Regions from separate parts of the Flintibacter sp. SJQ-8 genome, predicted to be linked through region 3. Evidence: predicted binding sites of a transcription regulator. Region 3 holds the regulator's gene; each other region holds the start of a gene.

Region 1 (7,573 bases), on a different contig from region 3:
CCAGGGCGCGGCCTGCGTGATCTTGGACGTGAACAACGGGGATGTGCTGGCCTCCGCCTCCTACCCCACCTTCAGCCTGGCCGCTTACGGCCAGGACATCGCCAAAAATGGTTCTGACCCTTTGCGCCCCCTGTTTAACCGGGCCCTTCTGGGCACCTATCCCCCCGGCTCTACCTTCAAGATGGTCACGGCCATCGCCGGACTGGAGGAGGGCATCATCACCCCCTCCACCAAGATCCTCGACAAGGGCGCCTACACCTATTACCCCGGCACGCCCCCCAAATGTTGGATCTACCGCCAGCACGGCACCACCCACGGTCTGGTGAATGTGAGCGAGGCCATCAAGGTCTCCTGCAACTACTTCTTCTTCGACGTGGGCCGCCGCCTGGGCATCGACCGGCTGGTGGACTACGCCACCCGCTTCGGCCTGGGAGAGAAGACAGGCATCGAGCTGACCGAGCGCTCCGGCGTCATGGCCAGCCGGGAGTATACCGAATCCCTGGGCCAGAAGTGGTACGACGGCAACACCCTATCCGTGGCCATCGGCCAGGAGAACAGCGCCTTCACCCCCATCCAGCTGGCCGACTATATCGCCACCCTGGTCAACGGGGGCACCCGCTACTCCACCCACCTGCTGAAAGAGGTGAAAGCCAGCGACTTTACCAACGTAGAGTACAGTTATGAGCCCAAGGTGCTCAGCACCATCGACATCCAGCCCAAAAATCTGGAGGCGGTGAAGGCCGGTATGCTGGCCCTGACCTCCGACGGCTCGGTGAGCCGCTATTTCCAGAACCTCGGCGTAAAGGTGGGCGCAAAGACAGGCTCGGCCCAGATCAGCGCCCAGACCGAGTCCAACGCCGTGTTCGTCTGCTTTGCCCCCTATGACAAGCCGGAGATCGCCATGGCCATCGTGGTGGAGCACGGCGGCAGCGGCTCGGAACTGGGTGCCATGGCCGCCGATATCCTGTCCTATTACTTCTCCGCCAAGCAGACCCAGGACGAGGTGCCCACCGAGAATACTTTGACCCGTTGATAACATGCTATCATACTTGTCATTCCGAGGAGCGTAAGCGACGTGGGAATCCGTAACCCCCGTCCCTTGGCCCCCTTGTTAAAGGGGGCTGTCAGCGAAGCTGACTGAGGGATTCCGTTTTCAGGACAGCTTTCCTGTGGTCGGAATCCTTCCGTCACGGCTGCGCCGTGCCACCTCCCTTTGACAAGGGAGGCTGATGGACGTAAGAACGGATTGCTGCGTCGGGCTTCGCCCTTCCCGCAACGACCGTTAAAATTCCAAATTCAAGGAGATGCCTAACTATGTCTGAATGTACCCATGATTGTTCCACCTGCAAAAGCGACTGTTCCTCCCGGGACCTGAGAGTCCCGGCCAACGCCAAGTCCAGCATCAAGCACGTCATCGCCGTGGTCAGCGGCAAGGGCGGCGTGGGCAAGAGCACCGTCACCGCCTCTCTGGCCGTGGCCATGGCCCGCCGGGGCAAAAAGGTGGCCGTGCTGGATGCGGACATCACCGGCCCCTCCATCCCCACCGCCTTCGGCATCCACCAGCGGGCCACCGGCACCGACGAGGGCATCGACCCCGCCGTCACCCCCAGCGGCATCAAGCTCATGTCCCTGAACCTGCTCTCCGCCGAGGAGACCGCCCCCGTCATCTGGCGGGGCCCGGTGATCGCCGGGGTGGTCACCCAGTTCTGGCAGGACGTGGTGTGGGGCGACGTGGACTATATGTTCGTGGACATGCCCCCGGGCACCGGCGACGTGCCCCTCACCGTGTTCCAGTCCCTGCCTGTGGACGGGGCGGTGGTGGTCACCTCCCCCCAGGACCTGGTGTCTATGATCGTGGCCAAGGCCGTGAACATGGCCAAGATGATGAGCGTGCCCGTGCTGGGCCTGGTGGAGAACTACAGCTATTTCCAGTGCCCCGACTGCGGCAAGCGCCACGCCATCTTCGGCGAGAGTCACCTGGACGAGGTGGCCCAGCAGCTGGAGGTGCCCATTCTGGCCCGCCTGCCCATGGACCCCACCGTGGCCGCCGCCTTCGACGCGGGGAAGATGGAGAGTCTGGAAACCAACTACCTGGCCGACGTGGCTGAGAAGCTGGACGTGTAAGCGTCCGCATACAGCAAAGGAGAGAGAACGACCATGCGGGACGGATTTATCAAGGTGGCCGCCGGTACCCCGGAGATCCGGGTGGCCGACTGCACCCATAACGCACAGCAGTGCCTGACGCTGATGCGCCAGGCGGCGGAGCAGGGGGTAAAGGTCCTGTGCCTGCCCGAGCTGTGCCTGACGGGCTATACCTGCGGCGACCTGTTTTTGCAGGAGAGCCTGCTGCGGGGGGCGGAGGACGCCCTGGCCCATATTCTCAGCGAAACCAAGGACCTGGACCTGGTGGCGGCGGTGGGCGTGCCCATGCGCTACCACGGCAAGCTGTTCAACTGCGCCGCCGTCCTGTGCCGGGGGGAGTTGCTGGGCCTGGTGCCCAAGCTGAACCTGCCCAACTACACCGAGTTCTATGAGGGGCGCTGGTTCACCTCCGGCCGGGCACTGATGGGCAGCGACTTCTGCGTCCCCTTCGCCGGGCAGGAGAACGTGGAGTTCTCCCCCGGGCTGCTCTTCCGCTGCGCGGACCTGCCCCAGCTGTGCATCGGCGTGGAGATCTGCGAGGACCTGTGGGTGGCGGACACCCCCTCCACCCGCCTGGCCCAGGGGGGCGCGACTTTGATTCTGAACCCCTCCGCCAGCGACGAGACGGTGTGCAAGGACGACTATCGCCGCACCCTCCTCTCCGCCACCTCCGGGCGTTTAGTATGCGGTTATATCTATGCCGACGCGGGCTGGGGGGAGTCCTCCACCGACCTCATCTACGCCGGGCACAGTCTCATCGCAGAGAACGGGACGATTTTGGCCCAGCGCCGGTTTGAGACGGGGCTCACCGTCACCGAGCTCGACCTGGAGAAGCTCTGCCATGAGCGCCAGCGCATGTCCACCTTCCCGGCAGATGCCCCCGACGTGTTCCCCCAGTATTTCCGACTGAATGTGGAGGAGACAACGCTCACCCGGCCCGTGGCCAAAAATCCCTTCGTCCCCGCCGACCACGGGGACCGGGCCGCCCGGTGTCAGGAAATTCTCACCCTGGCCGCCCTGGGCCTGAAAAAGCGCCTGGCCCACACCAACGCCAAGACGGCGGTGGTGGGCCTGTCCGGCGGACTGGACTCCACCCTGGCCCTGCTCATCACCGCCCGGGCCATGGCCATGCTGGACCGGCCCATGACGGATATCCTGGCCGTGACCATGCCCTGCTTCGGCACCACCAGCCGGACCAAGTCCAACGCCCAGGTCCTGGCCGAGCGCATCGGCACGACGTTCGACACCGTGGACATCGGCGACGCGGTGAAGATCCACTTCCGGGACATCGGCCAGTCCATGGATGACCTGTCCGTCACCTTTGAAAACGGCCAGGCCCGGGAGCGGACCCAGGTTTTGATGGACCTTGCCAACCGCACCGGCGGCATGGTCATTGGCACCGGCGACCTGAGCGAGCTGGCCCTGGGCTGGGCCACCTATAACGGGGACCACATGTCCATGTACGCCGTGAACGCCGGCATCCCCAAGACCCTGGTGCGCCACCTGGTGGCCTATGTGGCCGACGAGGCCGAGAGCCGGGACCCCAAGCTGTCCGCCGTCCTGCGGGACATTCTGGACACCCCCGTCTCCCCCGAGCTGCTGCCCCCCAAGGACGGGGAGATCGCCCAGCGCACCGAGGAGCTGGTGGGGCCCTACGAGCTCCACGACTTCTTCCTGTACTACGCCGTGCGCTGGGGCTTTACCCCCGGGAAGATCTATCGCTTGGCCCAATACGCCCTGGGGGATACCTATGACAACGCCACCCTGCTGCGCTGGCTGGACAACTTCTACCGCCGCTTCTTCGCCCAGCAGTTCAAGCGCTCCTGCCTGCCCGACGGCCCCAAGGTGGGCTCCGTCACCCTCTCCCCCCGTGGGGACTGGAGAATGCCCAGCGACGCCTGCAACACCCTATGGCGCGCCCAGCTGGAACAGCTGAAGGCCCGGGAGGGCGTGTAAATCCGCACAGAAACAGCAAGACCCCCGCCCGTCCGGCGCGATTCGGACAGGCGGGGGTCAGTTTTTTGTGGGGGAAGGCTATTTGATCTCGCGTTCCATTACACCATCAGCGACGAGACCATCTGGGCGAAGCCGGCGGGGTCCTCCAGGGGCAGACCGGCCAGCAGCAGGGCCTGGTCATAGAGCAGGGTGGAATACTTGCTCACAGTGTCCTTATCCCCGGCGTCCAGGGCCTTCTTCAGGGCGGCGAAGGGGGCGGCGTCGGCGTTGAGCTCCAGCACCCGGTCGGCCTTCATGTGCTGGCCGCCCTCCACCTTGTTCATATACTTCTCCATCTCCAGGGAGACGGGGCCGTCGGCGGTGAGGCAGCAGGCGCCGGACTTGAGGATGGCGGAGATGCGGACCTCCTTCACCTTGTCGCCCAGAGCCTCCTTCACGGCCTCCAGCACGGGCTTTCCGGCCTCGGCCTTCTCCTCGGCGGCCTTCTTCTCCTCCTCGGTCTGGGGCAGGGCGTCCTCGTCGGCCACAGACTTGAACTGCTTGCCGTCCAGCTCGGCCATGGCCTTCATCACAAAGTCATCCACGTCCTCGGTGCAGTACAGGATCTCATAGCCCTTGTCCAGGATGCGCTCCACCTGGGGCAGCTTGGCGATCTTCTCCGGGGCCTCGCCGCAGGCGTAATAGACGAACTTCTGGTCTTCAGGCATCCGGTCCTTATAGGCGGCCAGGGTGGTGTAAGTGTTCTCCTTGGAGGACCAGAACAGCAGCAGGTCCTGGAGCAGGTCCTTCTTGGCCCCGAAGTCGGCCACCACGCCATACTTCAGCTGGGTGCCGAAGGCGTGCCAGAACTTCTCATACTTCTCTTTGTCGTCCTTCTGCATCTTCAGCAGCTCAGACTTGATCTTCTTTTCCAGGGCGGTGGCGATGACCTTCAGCTGGCGGTCATGCTGCAAGATTTCACGGCTGATGTTCAGGGAGAAGTCGGGGGAATCGACAACGCCCTTCACAAAGCGGAAGCAGTCGGGCAGCAGATCGGCGCACTTGTCCATGATCATCACGCCGGAGGAATAGAGCTGCAGGCCCTTCTGATACTCCCGGGTGTAGAAGTCATAGGGGGTCTGGGCGGGGATATACAGCATGGCCTTATAGGTCACGGCGCCCTCGGCGCTGGTGTGGATGACGGCCAGGGGGTCCTGCCAGTCGTTGAACTTCTCCTTGTAGAAGGCGTTATATTCCTCAGGGGTGACCTTGGACTTCTGCCGCTGCCACAGAGGAATTTGGGAGTTGATGGTCTTCCACTCCTTCACCGTCTCCCACTCGGGCTTATAGTCGTCCCCGGCGTCGGCGGGCTTGGGCTTCTGGCGGTAGTCCTCCACCTCCATGGTGATGGGGTAGCGGATATAGTCGGAGTATTTCTTGATGAGCTGCTGGAGCTTAGCGGTCTCCAGATACTGGTCATAGTTCTCCTCGTCGGCGTTGGCCTTCAGGTGCATGATGATGTCGGTGCCGGGCTGCTCCTTCTCGCAGGCGGTGATGGTGTAGCCGTCGGCCCCGTCGGACTGCCACATCCAGGCCTCGTCGCTGCCCCAGGCCTTGGTGATGACGGTGACGGCGTCGGCCACCATAAAGGCGGAGTAGAAGCCCACGCCGAACTGGCCGATGACGTCGATGTCCTCGGCGGCCTTGTCGTCGGCGGACAGGTCGGCCTTGAACTGGCCGGAGCCGCTGTGGGCGATGGTGCCCAGGTTGGCCTCCAGATCCTCCCGGCTCATGCCGATGCCGTTGTCAGACACGGTGAGGGTGCGCTTTTCCTTGTCGGGGACGATGGTGATCTTCAGGTCCGCCCGGCTGATCCCCATGGAGTCGTCGGTGAGGGACTTATAGGCCAGCTTGTCCTCCGCGTCGCTGGCGTTGGAGATGAGCTCCCGCAGGAAGATCTCCTTGTGGGTATAGATCGAGTTGATCATCAGGTCCAGTAGCCGCTTGGACTCGGCCTTGAATTGCTTCTTTGCCATGGTAAATGCCTCCTATATCAAACAAAGCTGTTTTGAAAACAAACCTAGCACTCTGTTTATATGAGTGCTAACGATATGATAGCGCGTTCCCGGCAAAAATGCAAGGGAGTTCACAATTTTTTTACACTTTGCGCCCTGGAGTGTCAGCCCAAGATAGAAAAGCGGCATAAAAGATCCGCCCCAGAACGGTCAAAGCTCTGCGGCGGATCTCAAATGCTTTTTTGGTTTTGTTTACTTGGTGGCCCAGGTGCCTGTGGCCTCGCAGGTGAGGTAGGCGTTGATGAAGCCGTCCAGGTCGCCGTCCATCACGGCGTTGATGTTGCTGGTCTCATAGGCAGTGCGGTTGTCCTTCACCAGCTGATAGGGCATGAAGACATAGGAGCGGATCTGGCTGCCCCACTCGATCTTCAGCTGCACGCCCTTCAGGTCGGAGATCTTCTCCGCCTTCTCCTGCATTTGCAGCTCCACCAGCTTGGCCCGCAGCATCTTCATACAGTTGTCCTTGTTCTGGAACTGGCTGCGCTCCTGCTGAGAGGCCACCACCACGCCGGTGGGCTTGTGGATCAGACGGACGGCGGAGGAGGTCTTGTTCACGTGCTGGCCGCCTGCGCCGCTGGCGCGATAGACCTGCATCTCGATGTCCTCGGGCCGGATCTCGATCTCCACGTCCTCAGGCAGGTCGGGCATGACCTCTACCGAGGCGAAGGAGGTCTGCCGCCGGGCGTTGGCGTCGAAGGGGGACACCCGCACCAGACGGTGGACGCCGTGCTCCCCACGGAGATAGCCATAGGCGTTCTCGCCCTCGATCATAATGGTGGCCGACTTGATGCCCGCCTCGTCGCCCTCCTGATAGTCCATGATCTGATAGGTAAAGCCGTGGCGTTCGGTCCAGCGGGTGTACATGCGATAGAGCATCTGGGCCCAGTCCTGGGCCTCGGTGCCGCCGGCACCGGGGTGGATGGTCAGGATGACGTTGGAGGAGTCGTACTCCCCGGTGAGCAGGGTCTGGAGCCGGGCCTCCTCCATCTCGTGCTCCAGGGTCTGGAAGCTTTCCTCCAGCTCGGGCAGGAGGGACTCGTCCTCGAACTCGTTGCCCATCTCGCACATGGCCATCATGTCGTCCCACTGGCTCTGGCGCTTCTTCTGGCCGTCCACCTTGTCCTGCAGGTTCTTGATGCGCTGCTGGACCTTTTGGGCCTTGGCCAGGTTATCCCAAAAGCCGTCGGCGGCGGACTCGGCCTGGAGCATATCCAGCTCGCGCTCGGCGCTCTCCAGGTCCAGGGCCTGGCCCAGCTCCTCCAGGGCGGGGGCCAGGTTGTTCAGCTTGACTTTATACTCGTCGAATTGGAGCATAAGGGTCCTCACTCTCTCTTGTAAAACTCCCGGAAGTCCGGGGAACGTGTTGATTTAAGCCAAACTATTATATATGAAGGGCCGGGAAAAGTAAAGAAAAACCTGGG
Region 2 (7,573 bases), on a different contig from region 3:
CCTGGGCGCCAACATCGGCTTTAAGGCCGCCGCCGTGAAGAAGGGCACCCCCCAGGAGATCTGCGACTATCTGACCGAGAAGATCAACGCCGCCGTCACCTCTCAGGGCTATCAGGACTGGTGCCGGGACAACTACTTCGGCGTGCTGGAGGAGAGCGACCTCTATACCAGCGAGGAGGCCAACTCCATGCTGCTGGAGCTGCGTGAGACGAACCGGACCGTGCTGACCGCCGCCGGTCTGCTGTAAACACAAGGTCAAAACGACAAGGCCGGTCCCCACCCGAGAGGGGCGGGGACCGGCCCTTTTCAAAGCAAGAAAGCAAGCGCGATGCAGCCAGTGCGTGTGTTTTTCCAGTGAGGTGTACATATGAACGCGAAAAAAGCAAGAGGAGACATCATCCTGTATGGGATATTCACCGTGGTGGGCGTGATCTTCTATAAGTGGATCATCCCCACCCAGATCTACATGTCCAAAACGGCCAGCGCGGAGCCCTTCTCCCCGGATACCTTCCCCAACGCGGTGACCATTCTGTTTATCCTGGCCTCTCTGGCCGGACTGATCCTGGCCATCTATCACTACTGCAAGGCGGTGAAGGCGGAGGGCAAGCCGGTGCGGGAGCCCGTGGTCCGCACCCGGCGGGAGACGGTGGGCCTGTTCATCCCCTTTATCATCTTTGCCCTGATCCTGGTGTATGCGGTGCTGTTCATCCAGATCGGGTTCATCCCCGCTACGGTCATCGTGCCCCCGGTGATCCTGTTCGCGGTGGGGTGCAGAAAGTGGAGCTATTACGGGATCTATTATGCGTTTGCCGCAGTGATGTACCTGCTGTTCCGGTGTGTCCTGCTGGTCCCCATTCGCTAAGGGGGAGGGCCGATCATGAGTGTATTACAAAGTATTTTCACCGTAGATAATCTTTTGATGATGAACATCGGCCTGGCCGTGGGCATCATCATCGGGGCCATGCCCGGACTGAGCGTGGCCTTTGCCGTCACGGTTTTGATGACCATGACCTTTCACATGGAGTCCCTTCCGGCCATGTATCTGCTGCTGGGCGCCTATTGCGGCGGCATGTACGGCGGCTCCATCACCGCCACGCTGATCAACACCCCGGGCACGGCCAACGCCGTCTGCACCGCCCTGGAGGGCTATCCCCTGGCCCGGAAGGGCCGGGCGGGGGACTCCCTGAAATGCGCTCTGGTGGCCTCTACCATCGGCGGATTGTTCAGCTGCGTGGCCCTGAGCTTCTTCGCCCCCCAGCTGGCCAAGGTCATTTTGAAGATCGGCTCGCCGGAGTATTTCGCCCTTTGCACCTTCGGCATCGCGGCGGCCATCGGCCTGGAGGGCAACAGCCTGAACAACGTCATCAAGGGTATCATGTCCGCCGCCTTTGGCCTGATCCTGTCCTGCGTGGGGGCAGACCCGGTGTTCGGCACCAACCGCTTCTCCTTCGGCAGCTATTACATGCTCTCGGGCATTCAAGTCGTCAGTTCTATGTTGGGGGCCTATGCCCTGTGCCAGGTGCTGGTGAACTGCCGGGACGTGTATGTCAAGGGCGACGAGTCGTTAAAGGTCCCGCCGGTGACCAAGGCCCACGTGAAGACCCTGGATCTGCTGAAGCACTGGAAGCTGATCCTGAAGTCCGCCATCATCGGCACCGTGGTGGGCAGCGTGCCCGGCACCGGCGGCGCGGAGGCGGCCATGATCGCCTATAACGAGAGCAAGCGGGCCTCCAAGCACCCGGAGGAGTATGGCAACGGCTCCATCGAGGGCATCCTGGCGGCGGAGGCGGCCAACAACGCGGTCACCGGCGGCGCCATGATCCCCATGCTCACCCTGGGCATCCCCGGGGACACGGTGATGGCCATCCTGCTCAGTGCCCTGACCATGCAGAGCATCACCCCCGGGGCCAACCTGTTCTCCAGCGGGAGCTTTTGGGTCTATGCCATCATGGGCGGGCTGTTCCTCATCAACATCTTTATGTTCATCCAGGGCAGTGCCTGCATCCGGCTGTTCGCCCAGGTGTCTAAGATCCCCCAGTCCATCATGACCCCCTGCATCGTGGTCATGTGCATGATGGGCGCGTTCGCCATCAACAACAACATCTTCGAGTGCTTTGTGATGATCGCCTTCGGCCTGATCGGCTTCTTTATGAAGGGCTTCGGCTTCCCGGTCACGCCCCTGTGCATCGCCCTGGTGCTGGGCAAGCTGTTCGAGACCAACCTGCGCCGCTCTCTGATCCTGTCCGCAGGCAACCCCTTCGTCTTTGTCACCCGGCCCATCTCCTGCGCCATTTTGATCCTGGCGGTGTTTATGCTCTTCTTCCCCATCCTCAGCAACATGGTGGCGGAGAAGCGGATGAAGAGCAAGAAATAAAAAATTTGGAGGGAAATTATCTATGATCCTTTCCACAGAAAACGGGGCCCTGCGTTCCCTGGTGGGCGAGCGGCGGGCCATTGAGATCCTGGCCAAAGCGGGCTTTGACGCCATCGACTATACGTTCACGCCCTGGATGGAGCGGGGGGAGATGCCCTGGAACCGGGACGGCTATCAGGACTATGCCAAAGAGGTGGTCCAGATGGCCAAGGACAACGGGGTCTACTTTAACCAGGCCCACGCCCCCTTCATCTTCCACACCAGCTATCTGCCCGACTGGAACCGGGAGATCCTACCTATGCAGATCCGGTGCATGGAGGCCTGCGCCCTGCTGGGCATCCCCCACATGGTGGTCCATCCGGTCCACCACCTGCCCTATCACCACCGGGGCGCGCCGGGGAAGAGCAACGCGGACATCATCTGGGATTTGAACCGGGAGTATTACCACCTGCTCCAGCCCTATGCCAAGCAGTTCGGCGTAAAGATGTGCCTGGAGAATATGTTCGGCGAGGACCAGCGCCGGGGCTGTCTGGTGCCCGACATGTTCTCTGACCCCCACGAGTATGCCCAGTTCTTTGACGAGCTGAACGACCCGGACAACTTCACCTGCTGCATCGACACGGGCCACGCCGGGATCACCGGGGAGGACTGCGGCGACACCATCCGGGTGATGGGCAGCCGGGTCCGGGCCCTGCACCTGAACGACAATGACTTCAGAACGGACGGCCATCTGATCCCCTTCCAGGGGAAGATCGACTGGGACGACGTGATGCGCGCACTGGCGGAGATCGACTATCAGGGTGACTTCACCTTCGAGGCCCTGCACCTGTACGAGGGGATGGACGATGGTTTTTACGCCACCTCGGCCAAATACCTCCACGACGTGGGGCGCTACCTCATCCAAAAGTTCCAGCATTACAAAGAGGCGCTATAAAAGCGGCATAAAAAAGAACGAAAGCCCGGCGGGATATCAGGTCCTGCCGGGCTTTTTGCGGGATTGACGGGGGACCGGGCCGGGCATTATACTGGAACAGCACGAGAAAACGCGAGGAGGAAGCTGCCATGTACGATCTGCCGCCCCAGGTGCTGCGGGCCATAAGTATGCTGAACGCCGCCGGGCACCGGGCCTATGTGGTGGGGGGCGCGGTGCGGGAGCTGCTGCGGGGAAAGGGAACCGTCACCGACTTTGACCTGACCACCAGCGCCCGGCCGGAGGAGACAGAAGGGGTGTTCGCGGGCTTCCGCCTGATCGAGACGGGGCTGAAGCACGGCACGGTGACGGTGCTGCTGGACGGCCTACCCCTGGAAATCACCACCTTCCGGGTGGACGGGACCTATTCCGACGGGCGGCACCCCGACGGGGTGTCCTTCACCCCCAGCCTGGAGCGGGACTTGGAGCGGCGGGACTTCACCATCAACGCCATGGCCTACCACCCCCAAGAGGGACTCATCGACCTCCACGGGGGTCGGGAGGACTTAAAGGCGGGCCTCATCCGCTGCGTGGGCGACCCGGACCGGAGATTTCGGGAGGACGGCCTGCGGATGCTGCGGTGTATGCGCTTTGCCGCCGTCCTGGGCTTTCGCATCGAGGAGCGCACCGGGGCGGCCCTGGTGCGCTGCCGGGCCCTGCTGGACGACATCGCCCACGAGCGGGTGCGGGAGGAGCTGACCAAGCTGCTGTGTGGCCAGAACGCAGGCCGGGTGCTGGAGGACTATGCCCCGGTGGCCGCCCAGGTGCTGCCCGAGATAGCACCCACCTTCGGCTTTGACCAGCGCAACCCCTGGCACGATAAAGACGTGTGGCGTCACACCCTGGCGGCGGTGGACGCCGCCCCGGCGGACCCCGTGCTGCGGTGGGCCGCCCTGCTCCACGACCTGGGCAAGCCGCCCTGTTTCACCCTGGACGAAAAGGGCGTGGGCCACTTCTATGACCACGGGGAGGAGAGCGCCAGATTGGCCGGGAATATCCTGAGCCGCCTGCGCTTTGACACAGACACCCGGCGGAGGATCGTGGCCCTGGTGGCCCTTCACGACAGGCCCATTATCCCGGAGCGCCGCCCCGTCCGCCGCCTGCTGGCCCGGCTGGGGCCGGAGGGGACGGCGGACCTCATCGCCCTCCACCGGGCGGACAACGCCGCTCAGTCTTCCCTGGCCGCCGGGCGACAGAGTGAGCTGGACCGGGCCCAGGCCGTCCTGGACCGGCTGCTGGCGGAGGGGGCCTGCTTTCAGAAAAAGGACCTGGCGGTGAATGGCCGGGACATGCTGGAGCTGGGATTGAAAGGCCCGGAGATCGGTCAGGCCCTGGACCGGTGTTTAGAGGCCGTTCTGTCAGAGCGTCTGCCCAACGAAAAAGCGGCCCTGCTGGAGCTGGTGCGGCGGTAAATCTGGAAGAAAAATGGGATATCTCGCCGGAAATCGCATAAATTATGAACAAACATCGCTTATTTTGTTAATATTAGCACTCTCCTATTGACTCTGCTAAAATTGGTGCTATGATATAGTTGTTCCAAGAGAGAGGGGCTTGAGAGAGTCCCCCAGGAGGAACGATGAAATAACAAACAGCGGTAACAAGATTCGACAACGTCCGGCTTGGCCGGACGGCCTGAGAATGGTTTCAAGTTGAATGGAGGAATAATTATGTTACCTAGCATTTTTGGTGAGAATTTGTTCGATGATTTCTTCTCTGATTCCTTTGGTATGATGAATGTCCACGGCCACGACCCCCTGTATGGCAAGCACGCCAAGAACCTGATGAAGACCGATGTGCGGGAGACCGAGAACAGCTATGAGCTGGATGTGGACCTGCCCGGCTTTAAGAAGGACGAGGTCAACGTGGACCTGAAGGACGGCTACCTGACCATCAGCGCCGCCAAGGGCGTTGACAAGGACCAGCAGGACAAGGCGGGCAAGTACATCCGCCAGGAGCGCTACGCCGGTGCCTGCAGCCGCAGCTTCTTCGTGGGCGAGGCCGTCAAGCCCGAGGAGGTCTCCGCCAAGTATGAGGACGGCATCCTGAAGCTGTCCGTGCCCAAGGCCGGTGAAAAGGCCCTGCCCAAGACCACTACTATCGCCATTGAGTGATGGCAGGCGGAGTAAAACCAAATCAAAACAGACGCCCCCGCCGCTGCGCAAAAACAGCGGCGGGGGCGTTTTGCTGTCTTGCAGGGGAGCGCCGAAAGCCGGGTTCACCCCAGCTTCCACTGGCTGCTCTCCTGCTGGAGCTGCTCCATGTGGGCGAAGATGCCGCCGGACTGGCGCAGCTGGGCGGGGGAGCCCTCCTCAGCCACGGCGCCGTCCTTCAGCACCACGATCTTGTCCGCCCCGGCCACAGTGCGCATCCGGTGGGCGATCATCAGCACCGTCTTGTTCTGGATGAGCCGGGACAGGGAGGTCTGGATGGCGGTCTCGTTCTCTACGTCCAGGCTGGCGGTGGCCTCGTCCAGGAGGATGATGGGGGCGTCCTTTAAAAAGGCCCGGGCGATGGACACCCGCTGGCGCTCGCCGCCGGAGAGCTGACAGCCGTTCTCCCCGATGTTGGTGTTCCAGCCGTCGGGCAGCTTTTCGGCAAACTCGTCCACCTTGGCCAGGCGGGCGGCGGAGAGGACCTCTTCATCGGTGGCGTCCTTGCGGCCAATGCGGATGTTCTCCATCAGGGTGTTGTTGAACAATGTCACGTCCTGGAACACGATGGAGTACAGGCCCATCAGGGTCTCCGGGTCGATCTGGGATACGTCCATGCCGCCCACAGTGATCCTGCCCCGGGTGGCGTCCCAGAACCGGGCGGCCAGGCGGGACACGGTGGTCTTGCCCCCGCCGGAGGGACCGACCAGGGCCGTGACCTCCCCCTGGCGGGCGGTGAAGGACACGTCCCGCAGGACGGCCTCCCCGTCGTTGTAGGCAAAGCCCACGTGGTCAAAGGTGACGTCGCAGCCGCTGTTGGTCAGCTGCTCGGCCCCGGTCTGAACGGGGCAGTCCATGATCTCGTTCATCCGCTGGATGTTGGTGCTGGTGGCGATGATGGCCGCCAGGTTTTGCAGGCTGCCCTCCAGGGGGTCATACAGCCGGGAGACGGTGAGCAGGAACAGGAAGAAGGTGAGCACGTCCAGCTCCCCCCGGGTGAGCAGCCAGGCCCCGGCCAGGGCGGTGGTGGCCATACCCAGCCGCAGCACCAGCCCGGCGGACACCACAAAGGTGGCCGTGCCGAATTCCGAGATAATGGCCCGGTGCTCCATGGCCCGGATCTTTCCGGCCAGGCCCTGGAAATAGGTATCCTGGGCGTTGTTGGCCCTCAGGTCGGCCATGGTCTCCACATACTCCTGGATGCCGTCCTCGCAGGCGATGCGGGCGGCCATAGACCGGCGGGAGAGGCCCTCCTGCACCCGGGCGGCCAGGGCCACGATGGCAAAGGCCACGGGCAGGGGCCACACGGCGGCCAGGGCCATGCGCCAGTCAAAGGCCAGCAGACTCAGGGCGATGAGAACGGTGGAGATACAGGCCCCGATGAGGGGGCAGACGAAGTGGGATTGGCTGGTCTCCAGCACAGCGCAGTCGTTCATGATGGAGGCGGTGAGGTCGGCCAGGTCCTTTTTCCCGAAGAAGGACAGGGGCAGCCGCCGCAGCTGCTCGGCCAGACTGACCCGGCGCACCCCGGTCTCCACGTAGGTAGCCAAAAAAGTGCCGTTATATTGCAGCCAGGTGCTGACCACGATGAACAGGCAGCAGGCCACGCAGGCGATGAGATAGAAACCGCCCCGGCCCGCCAGGCCGCCGTTCAGCAGGTCCCGCACCAGGCAGTAGAGCAGGCCAACAGGCAGCATAAAGGCGACATTTTGCAGGGCGCAGAACAGACTTCCGCGGATGGTGTCGTCCGCCCCCTTGGAGGACAAGGCGAAGCGGCGCTGTAATTTTTGTTTCATGGTTCAAGCCTCCTTTGCCACGTTCCAGGCCACCGACTGCTGATACTCGTTCCACATGCGGCCAAACAGGCCGGGGCTCTGGCTCAGCTGGACAAAGCTGCCCTGCTGGACCAGGCGGCCCTCCTCCAGGACGAAAATTTTGTCCGCCCCGGTGACGGTGGACAGCCGGTGGGCGATCATCAGCACCGTGCGGCCCTGGGCCAGGCGGGTGAGGGCGGCCTGGACCTTCCGTTCGTTATCCGGGTCGGCAAAGGCGGTGGCCTCGTCCAGGATGAGGACGGGG
Region 3 (7,573 bases):
ATGAGATGGCCGTCGAAGCCCTTCAGCAGGGGGGCGGCATACTGCACGGCCCCGCCGGTGCCGTTTAACGTCTCCTGCACGGCGTGGGGGTACTGGGGGAAGGCCTCCAGCACCTTCTCCTTCTTCCAGCCCACCACCAAAATGATATCCTCCGGGGGGAGGAAGGACAGGCCCCGCAGCACATAATAGAGCATGGGGTGGCCGTCCGCCTGACGCATGACCTTGGGCAGGTCGATGCCCTCGGTCTGCAAACGGGTGCCCTTGCCGGCGGCCAGCACCAGGGCCTTTACATTATGATCCATGTGAAAGTCTCCTTTGTTGATTTGGGGGTCTTAAAGCCATCGAAAGCCGGTGTAGGGGCGGCTATCAGCCGCCCGACGTGTCGGCGCTCCGGTGTCGCGGGCGGATGATATCCGCCCCTACAGAAGCTTTGTTCTTTCAACCGGAATCCCCCCGCCGCTTTGCGGCCCTCCCCCCTTTGACAAGGGGGGCTGATGATGCGGCCTTTTAGGCCCCCTTGTGAAAGGGGGCTGGCATCGCCAACGGCGATGACTGAGGGATTCGTCCTCTGATTTACAACGCTTCGCCCCTGGTCCAGAGCTTGGGCAGGCGGAGGTAGAAGTCCCCCTTGTCCTCCCAGACCAGCAGCAGGCAGCCGTCCTTGACGGAGACGGCGGCGGGCTGATCGGGAAGAAACTCGTTGCTCACGCCGATGGGGAAGCTGCTGGTCATGTTATAGTCGGTGAGGGGGTATTTCAAATTGGACAGGGTGACCCCGTGGGCTGCGCCGCTGCTGCACAGCACGGACAGATAGCCGGACATGGCGGGGGGGAAGGTGAGGGAGCCGTCCCGCAGGGCGGTGACGACGGTCTTCTCCCCGGCCAGAAAGCCCACGGCCCCCTGGGTGCTCAGCCAGTCCAGCAGCTGGAGGTTGCCCAGGGTGTGCTCCAGCCGCCCGCCCAGGCCGCCCAGCAGCACAAAGCGGCGATAGCCCATGTCCAGGCCCCGGCGCAGGGCGAAGACCATGTCGGTGTCGTCCTTCTCGGCGGGGAGCCGGGTGACGTTGGGGTGCTGGGGCGTATAGCCCAGGGAGTCGAAGTCCCCCACCACCAGGTCGGGGGTGACACCATAGGCCATCAGGGAGTCATAGCCCCGGTCGGCGGCAATGACATAGTCCCCGGGGGCGGGGGAGGGGCGCAGGGACAGGGACAGAGACATGGCCCCCACTACGTAACAGATGCGGTCTTGATTTGCCATAACGGACCTTCCTTAATTCACTGCGTTTTCTGATCCACCGCCGCCGGGAAAGGGGATCATATCGGGTTCGGCGGCTTGAGGTGGAGCGAATCAAATTCATTATAGCACAGATGCTCCCGCTTTTGAAATAGGAAAGACATATTTGGGGCCCTTTTCTGCAAAATTTCCTGGGGGAGCCGTTGACTTTCCTGATGGCAGCAGATAGAATGATAACGCGATTAGAAAAACGGGCGGCTTTGGCCGCCCTTGATTTTCATACAGGAGACAAGAACATGACGGGACATTATTTGGACAACGCGGCCACCACCCCCGTGCGGGCGGAGGCGGCTCAGGCGGCCATGAAGGCCATGACGGAGGAGTGGGGTAATCCCTCCGCCCGCCACGCCCTGGGCAGCCAGGCGGCGGAGCGGGTGAAGCAGTGGCGGAGCGAAGTAGCCGCCGGACTGGGCTGTCTGCCCGAGGAGGTGGTGTTCACCTCCTGCGGCACCGAGAGCGACAACTGGGCCATCCGGGCCGCCGCAGAGCTGGGCAAGCGGAAGGGGAAGCACATCATCACCACCGCCATCGAGCACGCGGCGGTGCTGGAGCCCTGCCGGGCCCTGGAGCGGGAGGGCTATGAGGTGACCTATCTCCAGCCTGACCGGAGCGGGAATATTACCGCCCGGCAGGTGAAGGAGGCCCTGCGGCCGGACACCATTCTGGTGTCCATGATGCTGGTGAACAACGAGCTGGGCACCATTCTCCCGGTGGCGGAGACGGCCCGGGTACTGAAAGAGGCCGGCAGCGGGGTGCTGCTCCACTGCGACGGGGTGCAGGGCTTTTTAAAGGTGCCCTTTACCCCGAAAGAGCTGGGGGTGGACATGCTGAGTATCAGCGGCCACAAGATCCACGCCCCCAAGGGCATCGGGGCCATGTATATTCGGAAGGGCCTGAAAATTTCGCCCTTCATCCGGGGCGGCGGACAGGAGAACGGTTTGCGCTCGGGCACCGAGGCCACGGGGCAGCTGGCCGCACTGGCCGCCGCCGTTACCGCCGGACGGGCCACCCTGGAGCGGGACCTGGCCGCCATGGCCGACCTGAAGCAGTATGCCGTTGATCGGCTAAAGAGCGCCGTCCCCCGGGGGAAGGTGCTGGTGGAGGGGGGCGCGCCCCACATTTTGCCCATCAGCCTGGTGGGCTATAAGAGCGAGGTGGTGGTGCGCTTTTTAAGCGACCGGGGGGTGTATATCTCCTCCGGTTCCGCCTGCCACAAGGGCAAGCCCAGCCATGTGTATGCCGCCCTGAAGCTCCCAAAAAAGGAGCAGGACGGAGCCCTGCGGCTGAGCTTCTCCTATGACACCACCCGGGAGGATATCGATGCCCTGGTGGAGGGACTGCAGGCGGCTCAGGCGCAGCTGTTCCCCTCTATGTCTTAACTTGCGGCCCAAGAGGCCCTAACAGGAAGGAGAGAGACCGTGTTTTCTTATATGAAGCAGCGGCCTGGTTTTTATAAAGAGGTGGTGGCCCTGGCCACCCCCATCGTGCTGCAAAACTTGATCACCAGCGCCCTGGGCATGGCGGACACTTTTATGGTGGGTATGCTGGGGGAGACCCCCATGGCGGCGGTGGCCCTGGCCAACATTCCGCTCTATGTAGTGCAGCTGTTTATCTTCGGCGTACAGAGCGGCGCCACCGTTTTGCTGAGCCAATATTGGGGCAAGCAGGACATGGGCGCCATCAATCGGGTGATGGGCGTGTCCATCTGGATCGCCGTTTCCATCACGGCCCTGTTTGCCGGCATATTGCTGGTGTGTCCCATCCCCTTTTTAAGCCTGTTCGGCAACCAGGGGGAGGTCATTGCGCTGGCCGCCCAATACGGCAAGCTGGCCGGGCTGTCCTATGTCTTTTCGGCGCTGACCATGATGTATGTCACGGCCTATCGCAGTATGGAGCGCCCTCAGCTGGGTCTGTATATTCTGATGGTATCCATGACGCTGAACACCTTCTTGAACTGGGTGTTTATTTTCGGCAATCTGGGCGCGCCCGCCTTGGGAGTGCGCGGTGCGGCCCTGGCCACCCTCATCGCCAGAAGTGCGGAACTGGTCATCGTGGTGGTGCATCTGCTTACGACAAAATTCTTCCGGGTGCAGCCCGCTCTGGTGCTGCTGCCCGGCCTGGATATGGTCAAACGATTTGTCCGCTATGGCGGCCCGGTGGTGTGCAACGAGACCTTGTGGGGACTGGGCACCTCTATGTTCGCCACGGTGATGGGTCACATGGAGGGCTCCACCGAGATATTGGCCGCCTATACCATTGCGGGCAACGTGGAGAAGATCTGCATGGTGTTCTCCTTTGGCATCGCCGCCACCGCGGCCATCATCATCGGCCGGGAGATCGGTGCGGGGCGGACTGACCAGGTATACAACACCGGCCTGACTCTGAACACACTGGCCGCCCTGTGCGGAGCCTGTCTGGGGGTGCTGCTGTGGCTGTTTGCCCGGTTTGTTGCTCCAGTGTGGGTATTCCCCCTGTTCCACCTGTCCGAGGGGGCGGAGTCGGTGGCTACCATGATGATCACCGTGATGGCCCTGTATATGACGCTGAAAGACTTTAACAGCGTGAACATCGTGGGCGTGCTCCGGGGCGGCGGCGACGTGCGGGCGGCCACCCTCATCGACATCGGCCCCCTGTGGACCTGCGCCATCCCCTATGCCGCCATCTGCGGCCTAGTGCTGCGTCTGCCCGTGCTGTGGGTGTATCTGGCCTTCCCCCTGGAACAGGTCATCAAGTGTTCGATGGGCATCAGCAGACTGCGCTCCGGGAAGTGGATCAGAGATGTGACGGGGGTAAAAACGATGGAGTGAGTTAGCCTTCCCCTCATCCGTCACGGCTTCGCCGCGCCACCTTCCCCCAGGGGAAGGCATCTGTAATAAAATTAGCAATGCCGGGGCTTTTCTGCAAGGGAAGCCCCGGCGTTGTTTTGTTTAAAATAAATTCATAAAGTGCCTATTGACAATTCTCCACCCCGGGGGTATATTATCTTTAGCACTCGGGAAGAGTGAGTGCTAAGAAACGAAAGCGAAAGGAACGGCGGCGCAATGGAACTGACAGAACGGAAAAAGCGAATATTGCAGGCCATTGTAGAGACCTATATCGAGACCGCCGAGCCGGTGGGCTCTAAGGTCGTGGCCGAGAAGGCCCGGCTGGATGTGTCCACCGCCACCATCCGAAATGAGATGGCCGACCTGACGGAACTGGGGCTGCTGGAACAGCCCCACACCTCCGCCGGACGCATCCCCTCCGCTGCAGGCTATCGCCTGTATGTGAACGAGCTGATGGACCGCCACCAGCTGACCCTGCAGGAGACCGAGCGGATCAACCAGGCGCTGAACGTGAAGATGGAGGAGCTGGACCGGGTCATTGACCGGGCGGGCAAAGTCCTCTCCCAGATCAGCGACTACCCCGTGTTCACTGCCGCCACAGTGAAAGACCAGGTGACGGTGAAGCGGTATGACCTGCTGGTGGTAGAGGAGCGGGCGTTCATCGCCGTGGTCATGACGGACAACAGCGTGGTGAAAAACAAGCTGGTCCACGTGGCCGAGCCGGTGTCTGACACCCAGATCCAGCTGCTGTCCGCCGTGCTGAACAGCTCCTTTGTGGGCGTGTCCCGGGAGGAGATGGAGCAGACCCTGGATAAGATGGAGACCCGGACGGCGGCTGCCGCCTTTGACCTGATCTCCATCGTGGTACAGTTCGCCCAGGAGGTGCTGGCCGAGCAGGGGAACCAGATGGTCCATACCTCCGGCATCGCCCACCTGCTGGAGCACCCGGAGTATCACAGCCTGGACAAGGCCAAGCCCCTGATGACCTATCTCAGCGAGGAGAAGGACGCGTCCAAGCTGCCGGTGCCCATGACGGGCAAGAACATGGATATCCTCATTGGTCCCGAAAACGTCAGCGAGGCCCTGAAAGACACCAGCGTGGTGATGGCCAGCTATGACATCGGGGACAATATGAAGGGCGTGATCGGCGTGGTGGGTCCCACCCGCATGGATTATGCCAAGGTGACGGCCCGCCTGTCTTACTTTGCCGAGAGCCTGACCAAGATGTTCGGCAAGGGAGAGCTCCCCGCCGGGGAGAAACAGCAGGAGCTGGGGCCGGAGCATCTGGACGAGAATGAGAACTAGATAAAAGGAGCGCACAGCTATGAGCAAGAAGGAAAAGCAGAACGAGACGCTCCAGCAGGAGCCCGTGGTGGAGGAGCAGGACGTCAAGCAGGAGGCGGCAGCCGAGCCTGAGGAGACGGCAGTCGATCCGCTGCTGAGCGAGCTGGAGTCGCTGAAGGACCAGGTGGCCGGGCAGGAGGACAAATACCTGCGCCTGGCGGCGGAGTATGACAACTACCGCAAGCGTACCGCCAAAGAGAAGGAATCCCTGTGGACCGACGTGAAGGCGGACACCGCCGGGGCCTTCCTCCCCGTGTACGACAACCTGGAACGGGCCCTGAAACAGGACACCGCCGACGAGGCCTTTAAAAAGGGCGTGGAGATGACCATGAACCAGCTGAAAGAGGTCTTGACCAAGCTGGGCATCACCGAGATCCCTGCCCAGGGCCAGCCCTTCGACCCCAAGTATCACAACGCGGTGATGCATGTGGAGGACGAGAGCCTGGGCCAGAACGTGGTGGCCGAGGTGTTCCAAACCGGCTTTCAGTGCGGCGAAAAGGTCATCCGGTTCGCCATGGTGAAAGTGGCAAACTAAAAAATAGTTTTCCCCATCCGGCGGTAAGACCGGCGGGGAAATGACGATAGTTACTTTGTAAACAACACACTTTTTCATATATTGGAGGAATTGATTATGTCTAAGATCATTGGTATCGACCTGGGTACTACGAATAGCTGCGTGGCGGTGATGGAGGGCGGCGACGCCGTGGTCATCCCCAACGCGGAAGGCAACCGGACCACCCCCTCTGTGGTGGCTTTCTCTAAGGACGGCGAGCGGATGGTGGGCCAGGTGGCCAAGCGCCAGGCCATCACCAACCCCGACCGCACCGTGATCTCCATCAAGCGTGAGATGGGCACCGACTATAAGGTGGACATCGACGGCAAGAAGTACACCCCTCAGGAGATCAGCGCCATGATCCTGCAGAAGCTGAAGTCTGACGCCGAGGCCTATCTGGGCCAGCCCGTCACCGAGGCGGTCATCACCGTCCCCGCTTACTTCACCGACGCCCAGCGTCAGGCCACCAAGGACGCCGGCAAGATCGCCGGTCTGGACGTGAAGCGTATCATCAACGAGCCCACCGCCGCGGCCCTGGCCTATGGCGTGGACAAGGAGACAGCCCAGAAGGTCATGGTGTATGACCTGGGCGGCGGCACCTTTGATGTGTCCATCCTGGACATCGACGACGGCGTGATCGAGGTGCTGGCCACCGCCGGTAACAACCGCCTGGGCGGCGACGACTTTGATAAGTGCGTGATGGACTGGATGGCCGCCGAGTTCAAGAAGGCCGAGGGCGTGGACCTGACCGGCGATAAAGTCGCCATGCAGCGCCTGAAGGAGGCCGCCGAGAAGGCCAAGATCGAGCTGTCCGGCGTCACCTCCACCAGCATCAACCTGCCCTATATCACCGCCGACGCCACCGGCCCCAAGCACCTGGACCTGACTCTGAGCCGTGCCAAGTTCGACCAGCTGACCGCTCACCTGGTGGAGGCCACTGCCGGTCCTGTGCGTCAGGCTCTGTCCGACGCGGGCCTGAGCGGCAACGACCTGGCCAAGGTCCTGATGGTGGGCGGCTCCAGCCGTATCCCCGCCGTGCAGGACATGGTGAAGAAGCTGACCGGCAAAGAGGGCTTCAAGGGCATCAACCCCGATGAGTGCGTGGCCATGGGCGCTGCCCTCCAGGGCGGCGTGTTCACCGGCGACGTGAAGGACCTGCTGCTGCTGGACGTCACCCCCCTGTCCCTGGGCATTGAGACCATGGGCGGCGTGATGACCAAGCTCATTGACCGCAACACCACCATCCCCGTGAAGAAGAGCCAGACCTTTACCACCGCCGCCGACAACCAGACCTCCGTGGAGGTCCACGTGCTCCAGGGCGAGCGTGAGATGGCTCAGTACAACAAGACCCTGGGCCGCTTCAACCTGGACGGCATCGCTCCCGCCCGCCGGGGCGTGCCTCAGATCGAGGTCACCTTCGACATCGATGCCAACGGCATTGTGAACGTGTCCGCCAAGGACCTGGGCACCGGCAAGGAGCAGCACATTACCATCACCTCCTCCACCAACATGTCCAAGGACGACATCGACAAGGCCGTGAAGGAGGCCGAGCAGTTCG

The links. Region 3 encodes HrcA, which represses chaperone genes, less so after heat shock. Its sites were predicted from a motif close to TGTTAGCACTCNNNNNNNNNGAGTGCTAACA; they were not measured.
Region 1: htpG (molecular chaperone HtpG) is a predicted target of HrcA. The motif match lies at 6,156-6,186, and genes of this name have one in related genera.
Region 2: ACSAMP_RS07070 (Hsp20/alpha crystallin family protein) is a predicted target of HrcA. The motif match lies at 4,828-4,858, and genes of this name have one in related genera.

Annotation. Positions count from the first base shown of each region.
Region 1 is NZ_JBPJWR010000004.1:502,552-510,124, reverse strand. It holds gene ACSAMP_RS03450 (penicillin-binding transpeptidase domain-containing protein) at 1-1,033, shown strand, start outside; gene ACSAMP_RS03445 (P-loop NTPase) at 1,315-2,124, shown strand; gene ACSAMP_RS03440 (NAD(+) synthase) at 2,158-4,098, shown strand; gene htpG (molecular chaperone HtpG) at 4,197-6,113, opposite strand; gene prfB (peptide chain release factor 2) at 6,345-7,466, opposite strand.
Region 2 is NZ_JBPJWR010000009.1:169,826-177,398, forward strand. It holds gene ACSAMP_RS07045 (Bug family tripartite tricarboxylate transporter substrate binding protein) at 1-247, shown strand, start outside; gene ACSAMP_RS07050 (tripartite tricarboxylate transporter TctB family protein) at 368-862, shown strand; gene ACSAMP_RS07055 (tripartite tricarboxylate transporter permease) at 878-2,374, shown strand; gene ACSAMP_RS07060 (sugar phosphate isomerase/epimerase family protein) at 2,397-3,308, shown strand; gene ACSAMP_RS07065 (CCA tRNA nucleotidyltransferase) at 3,437-4,756, shown strand; gene ACSAMP_RS07070 (Hsp20/alpha crystallin family protein) at 5,012-5,455, shown strand; gene ACSAMP_RS07075 (ABC transporter ATP-binding protein) at 5,560-7,290, opposite strand; gene ACSAMP_RS07080 (ABC transporter ATP-binding protein) at 7,294-7,573, opposite strand, start outside.
Region 3 is NZ_JBPJWR010000008.1:248,902-256,474, forward strand. It holds gene ACSAMP_RS06095 (NTP transferase domain-containing protein) at 1-302, opposite strand, end outside; gene ACSAMP_RS06100 (thiamine diphosphokinase) at 574-1,257, opposite strand; gene ACSAMP_RS06105 (cysteine desulfurase family protein) at 1,530-2,672, shown strand; gene ACSAMP_RS06110 (MATE family efflux transporter) at 2,712-4,100, shown strand; gene hrcA (heat-inducible transcriptional repressor HrcA) at 4,335-5,423, shown strand; gene grpE (nucleotide exchange factor GrpE) at 5,443-5,997, shown strand; gene dnaK (molecular chaperone DnaK) at 6,094-7,573, shown strand, end outside.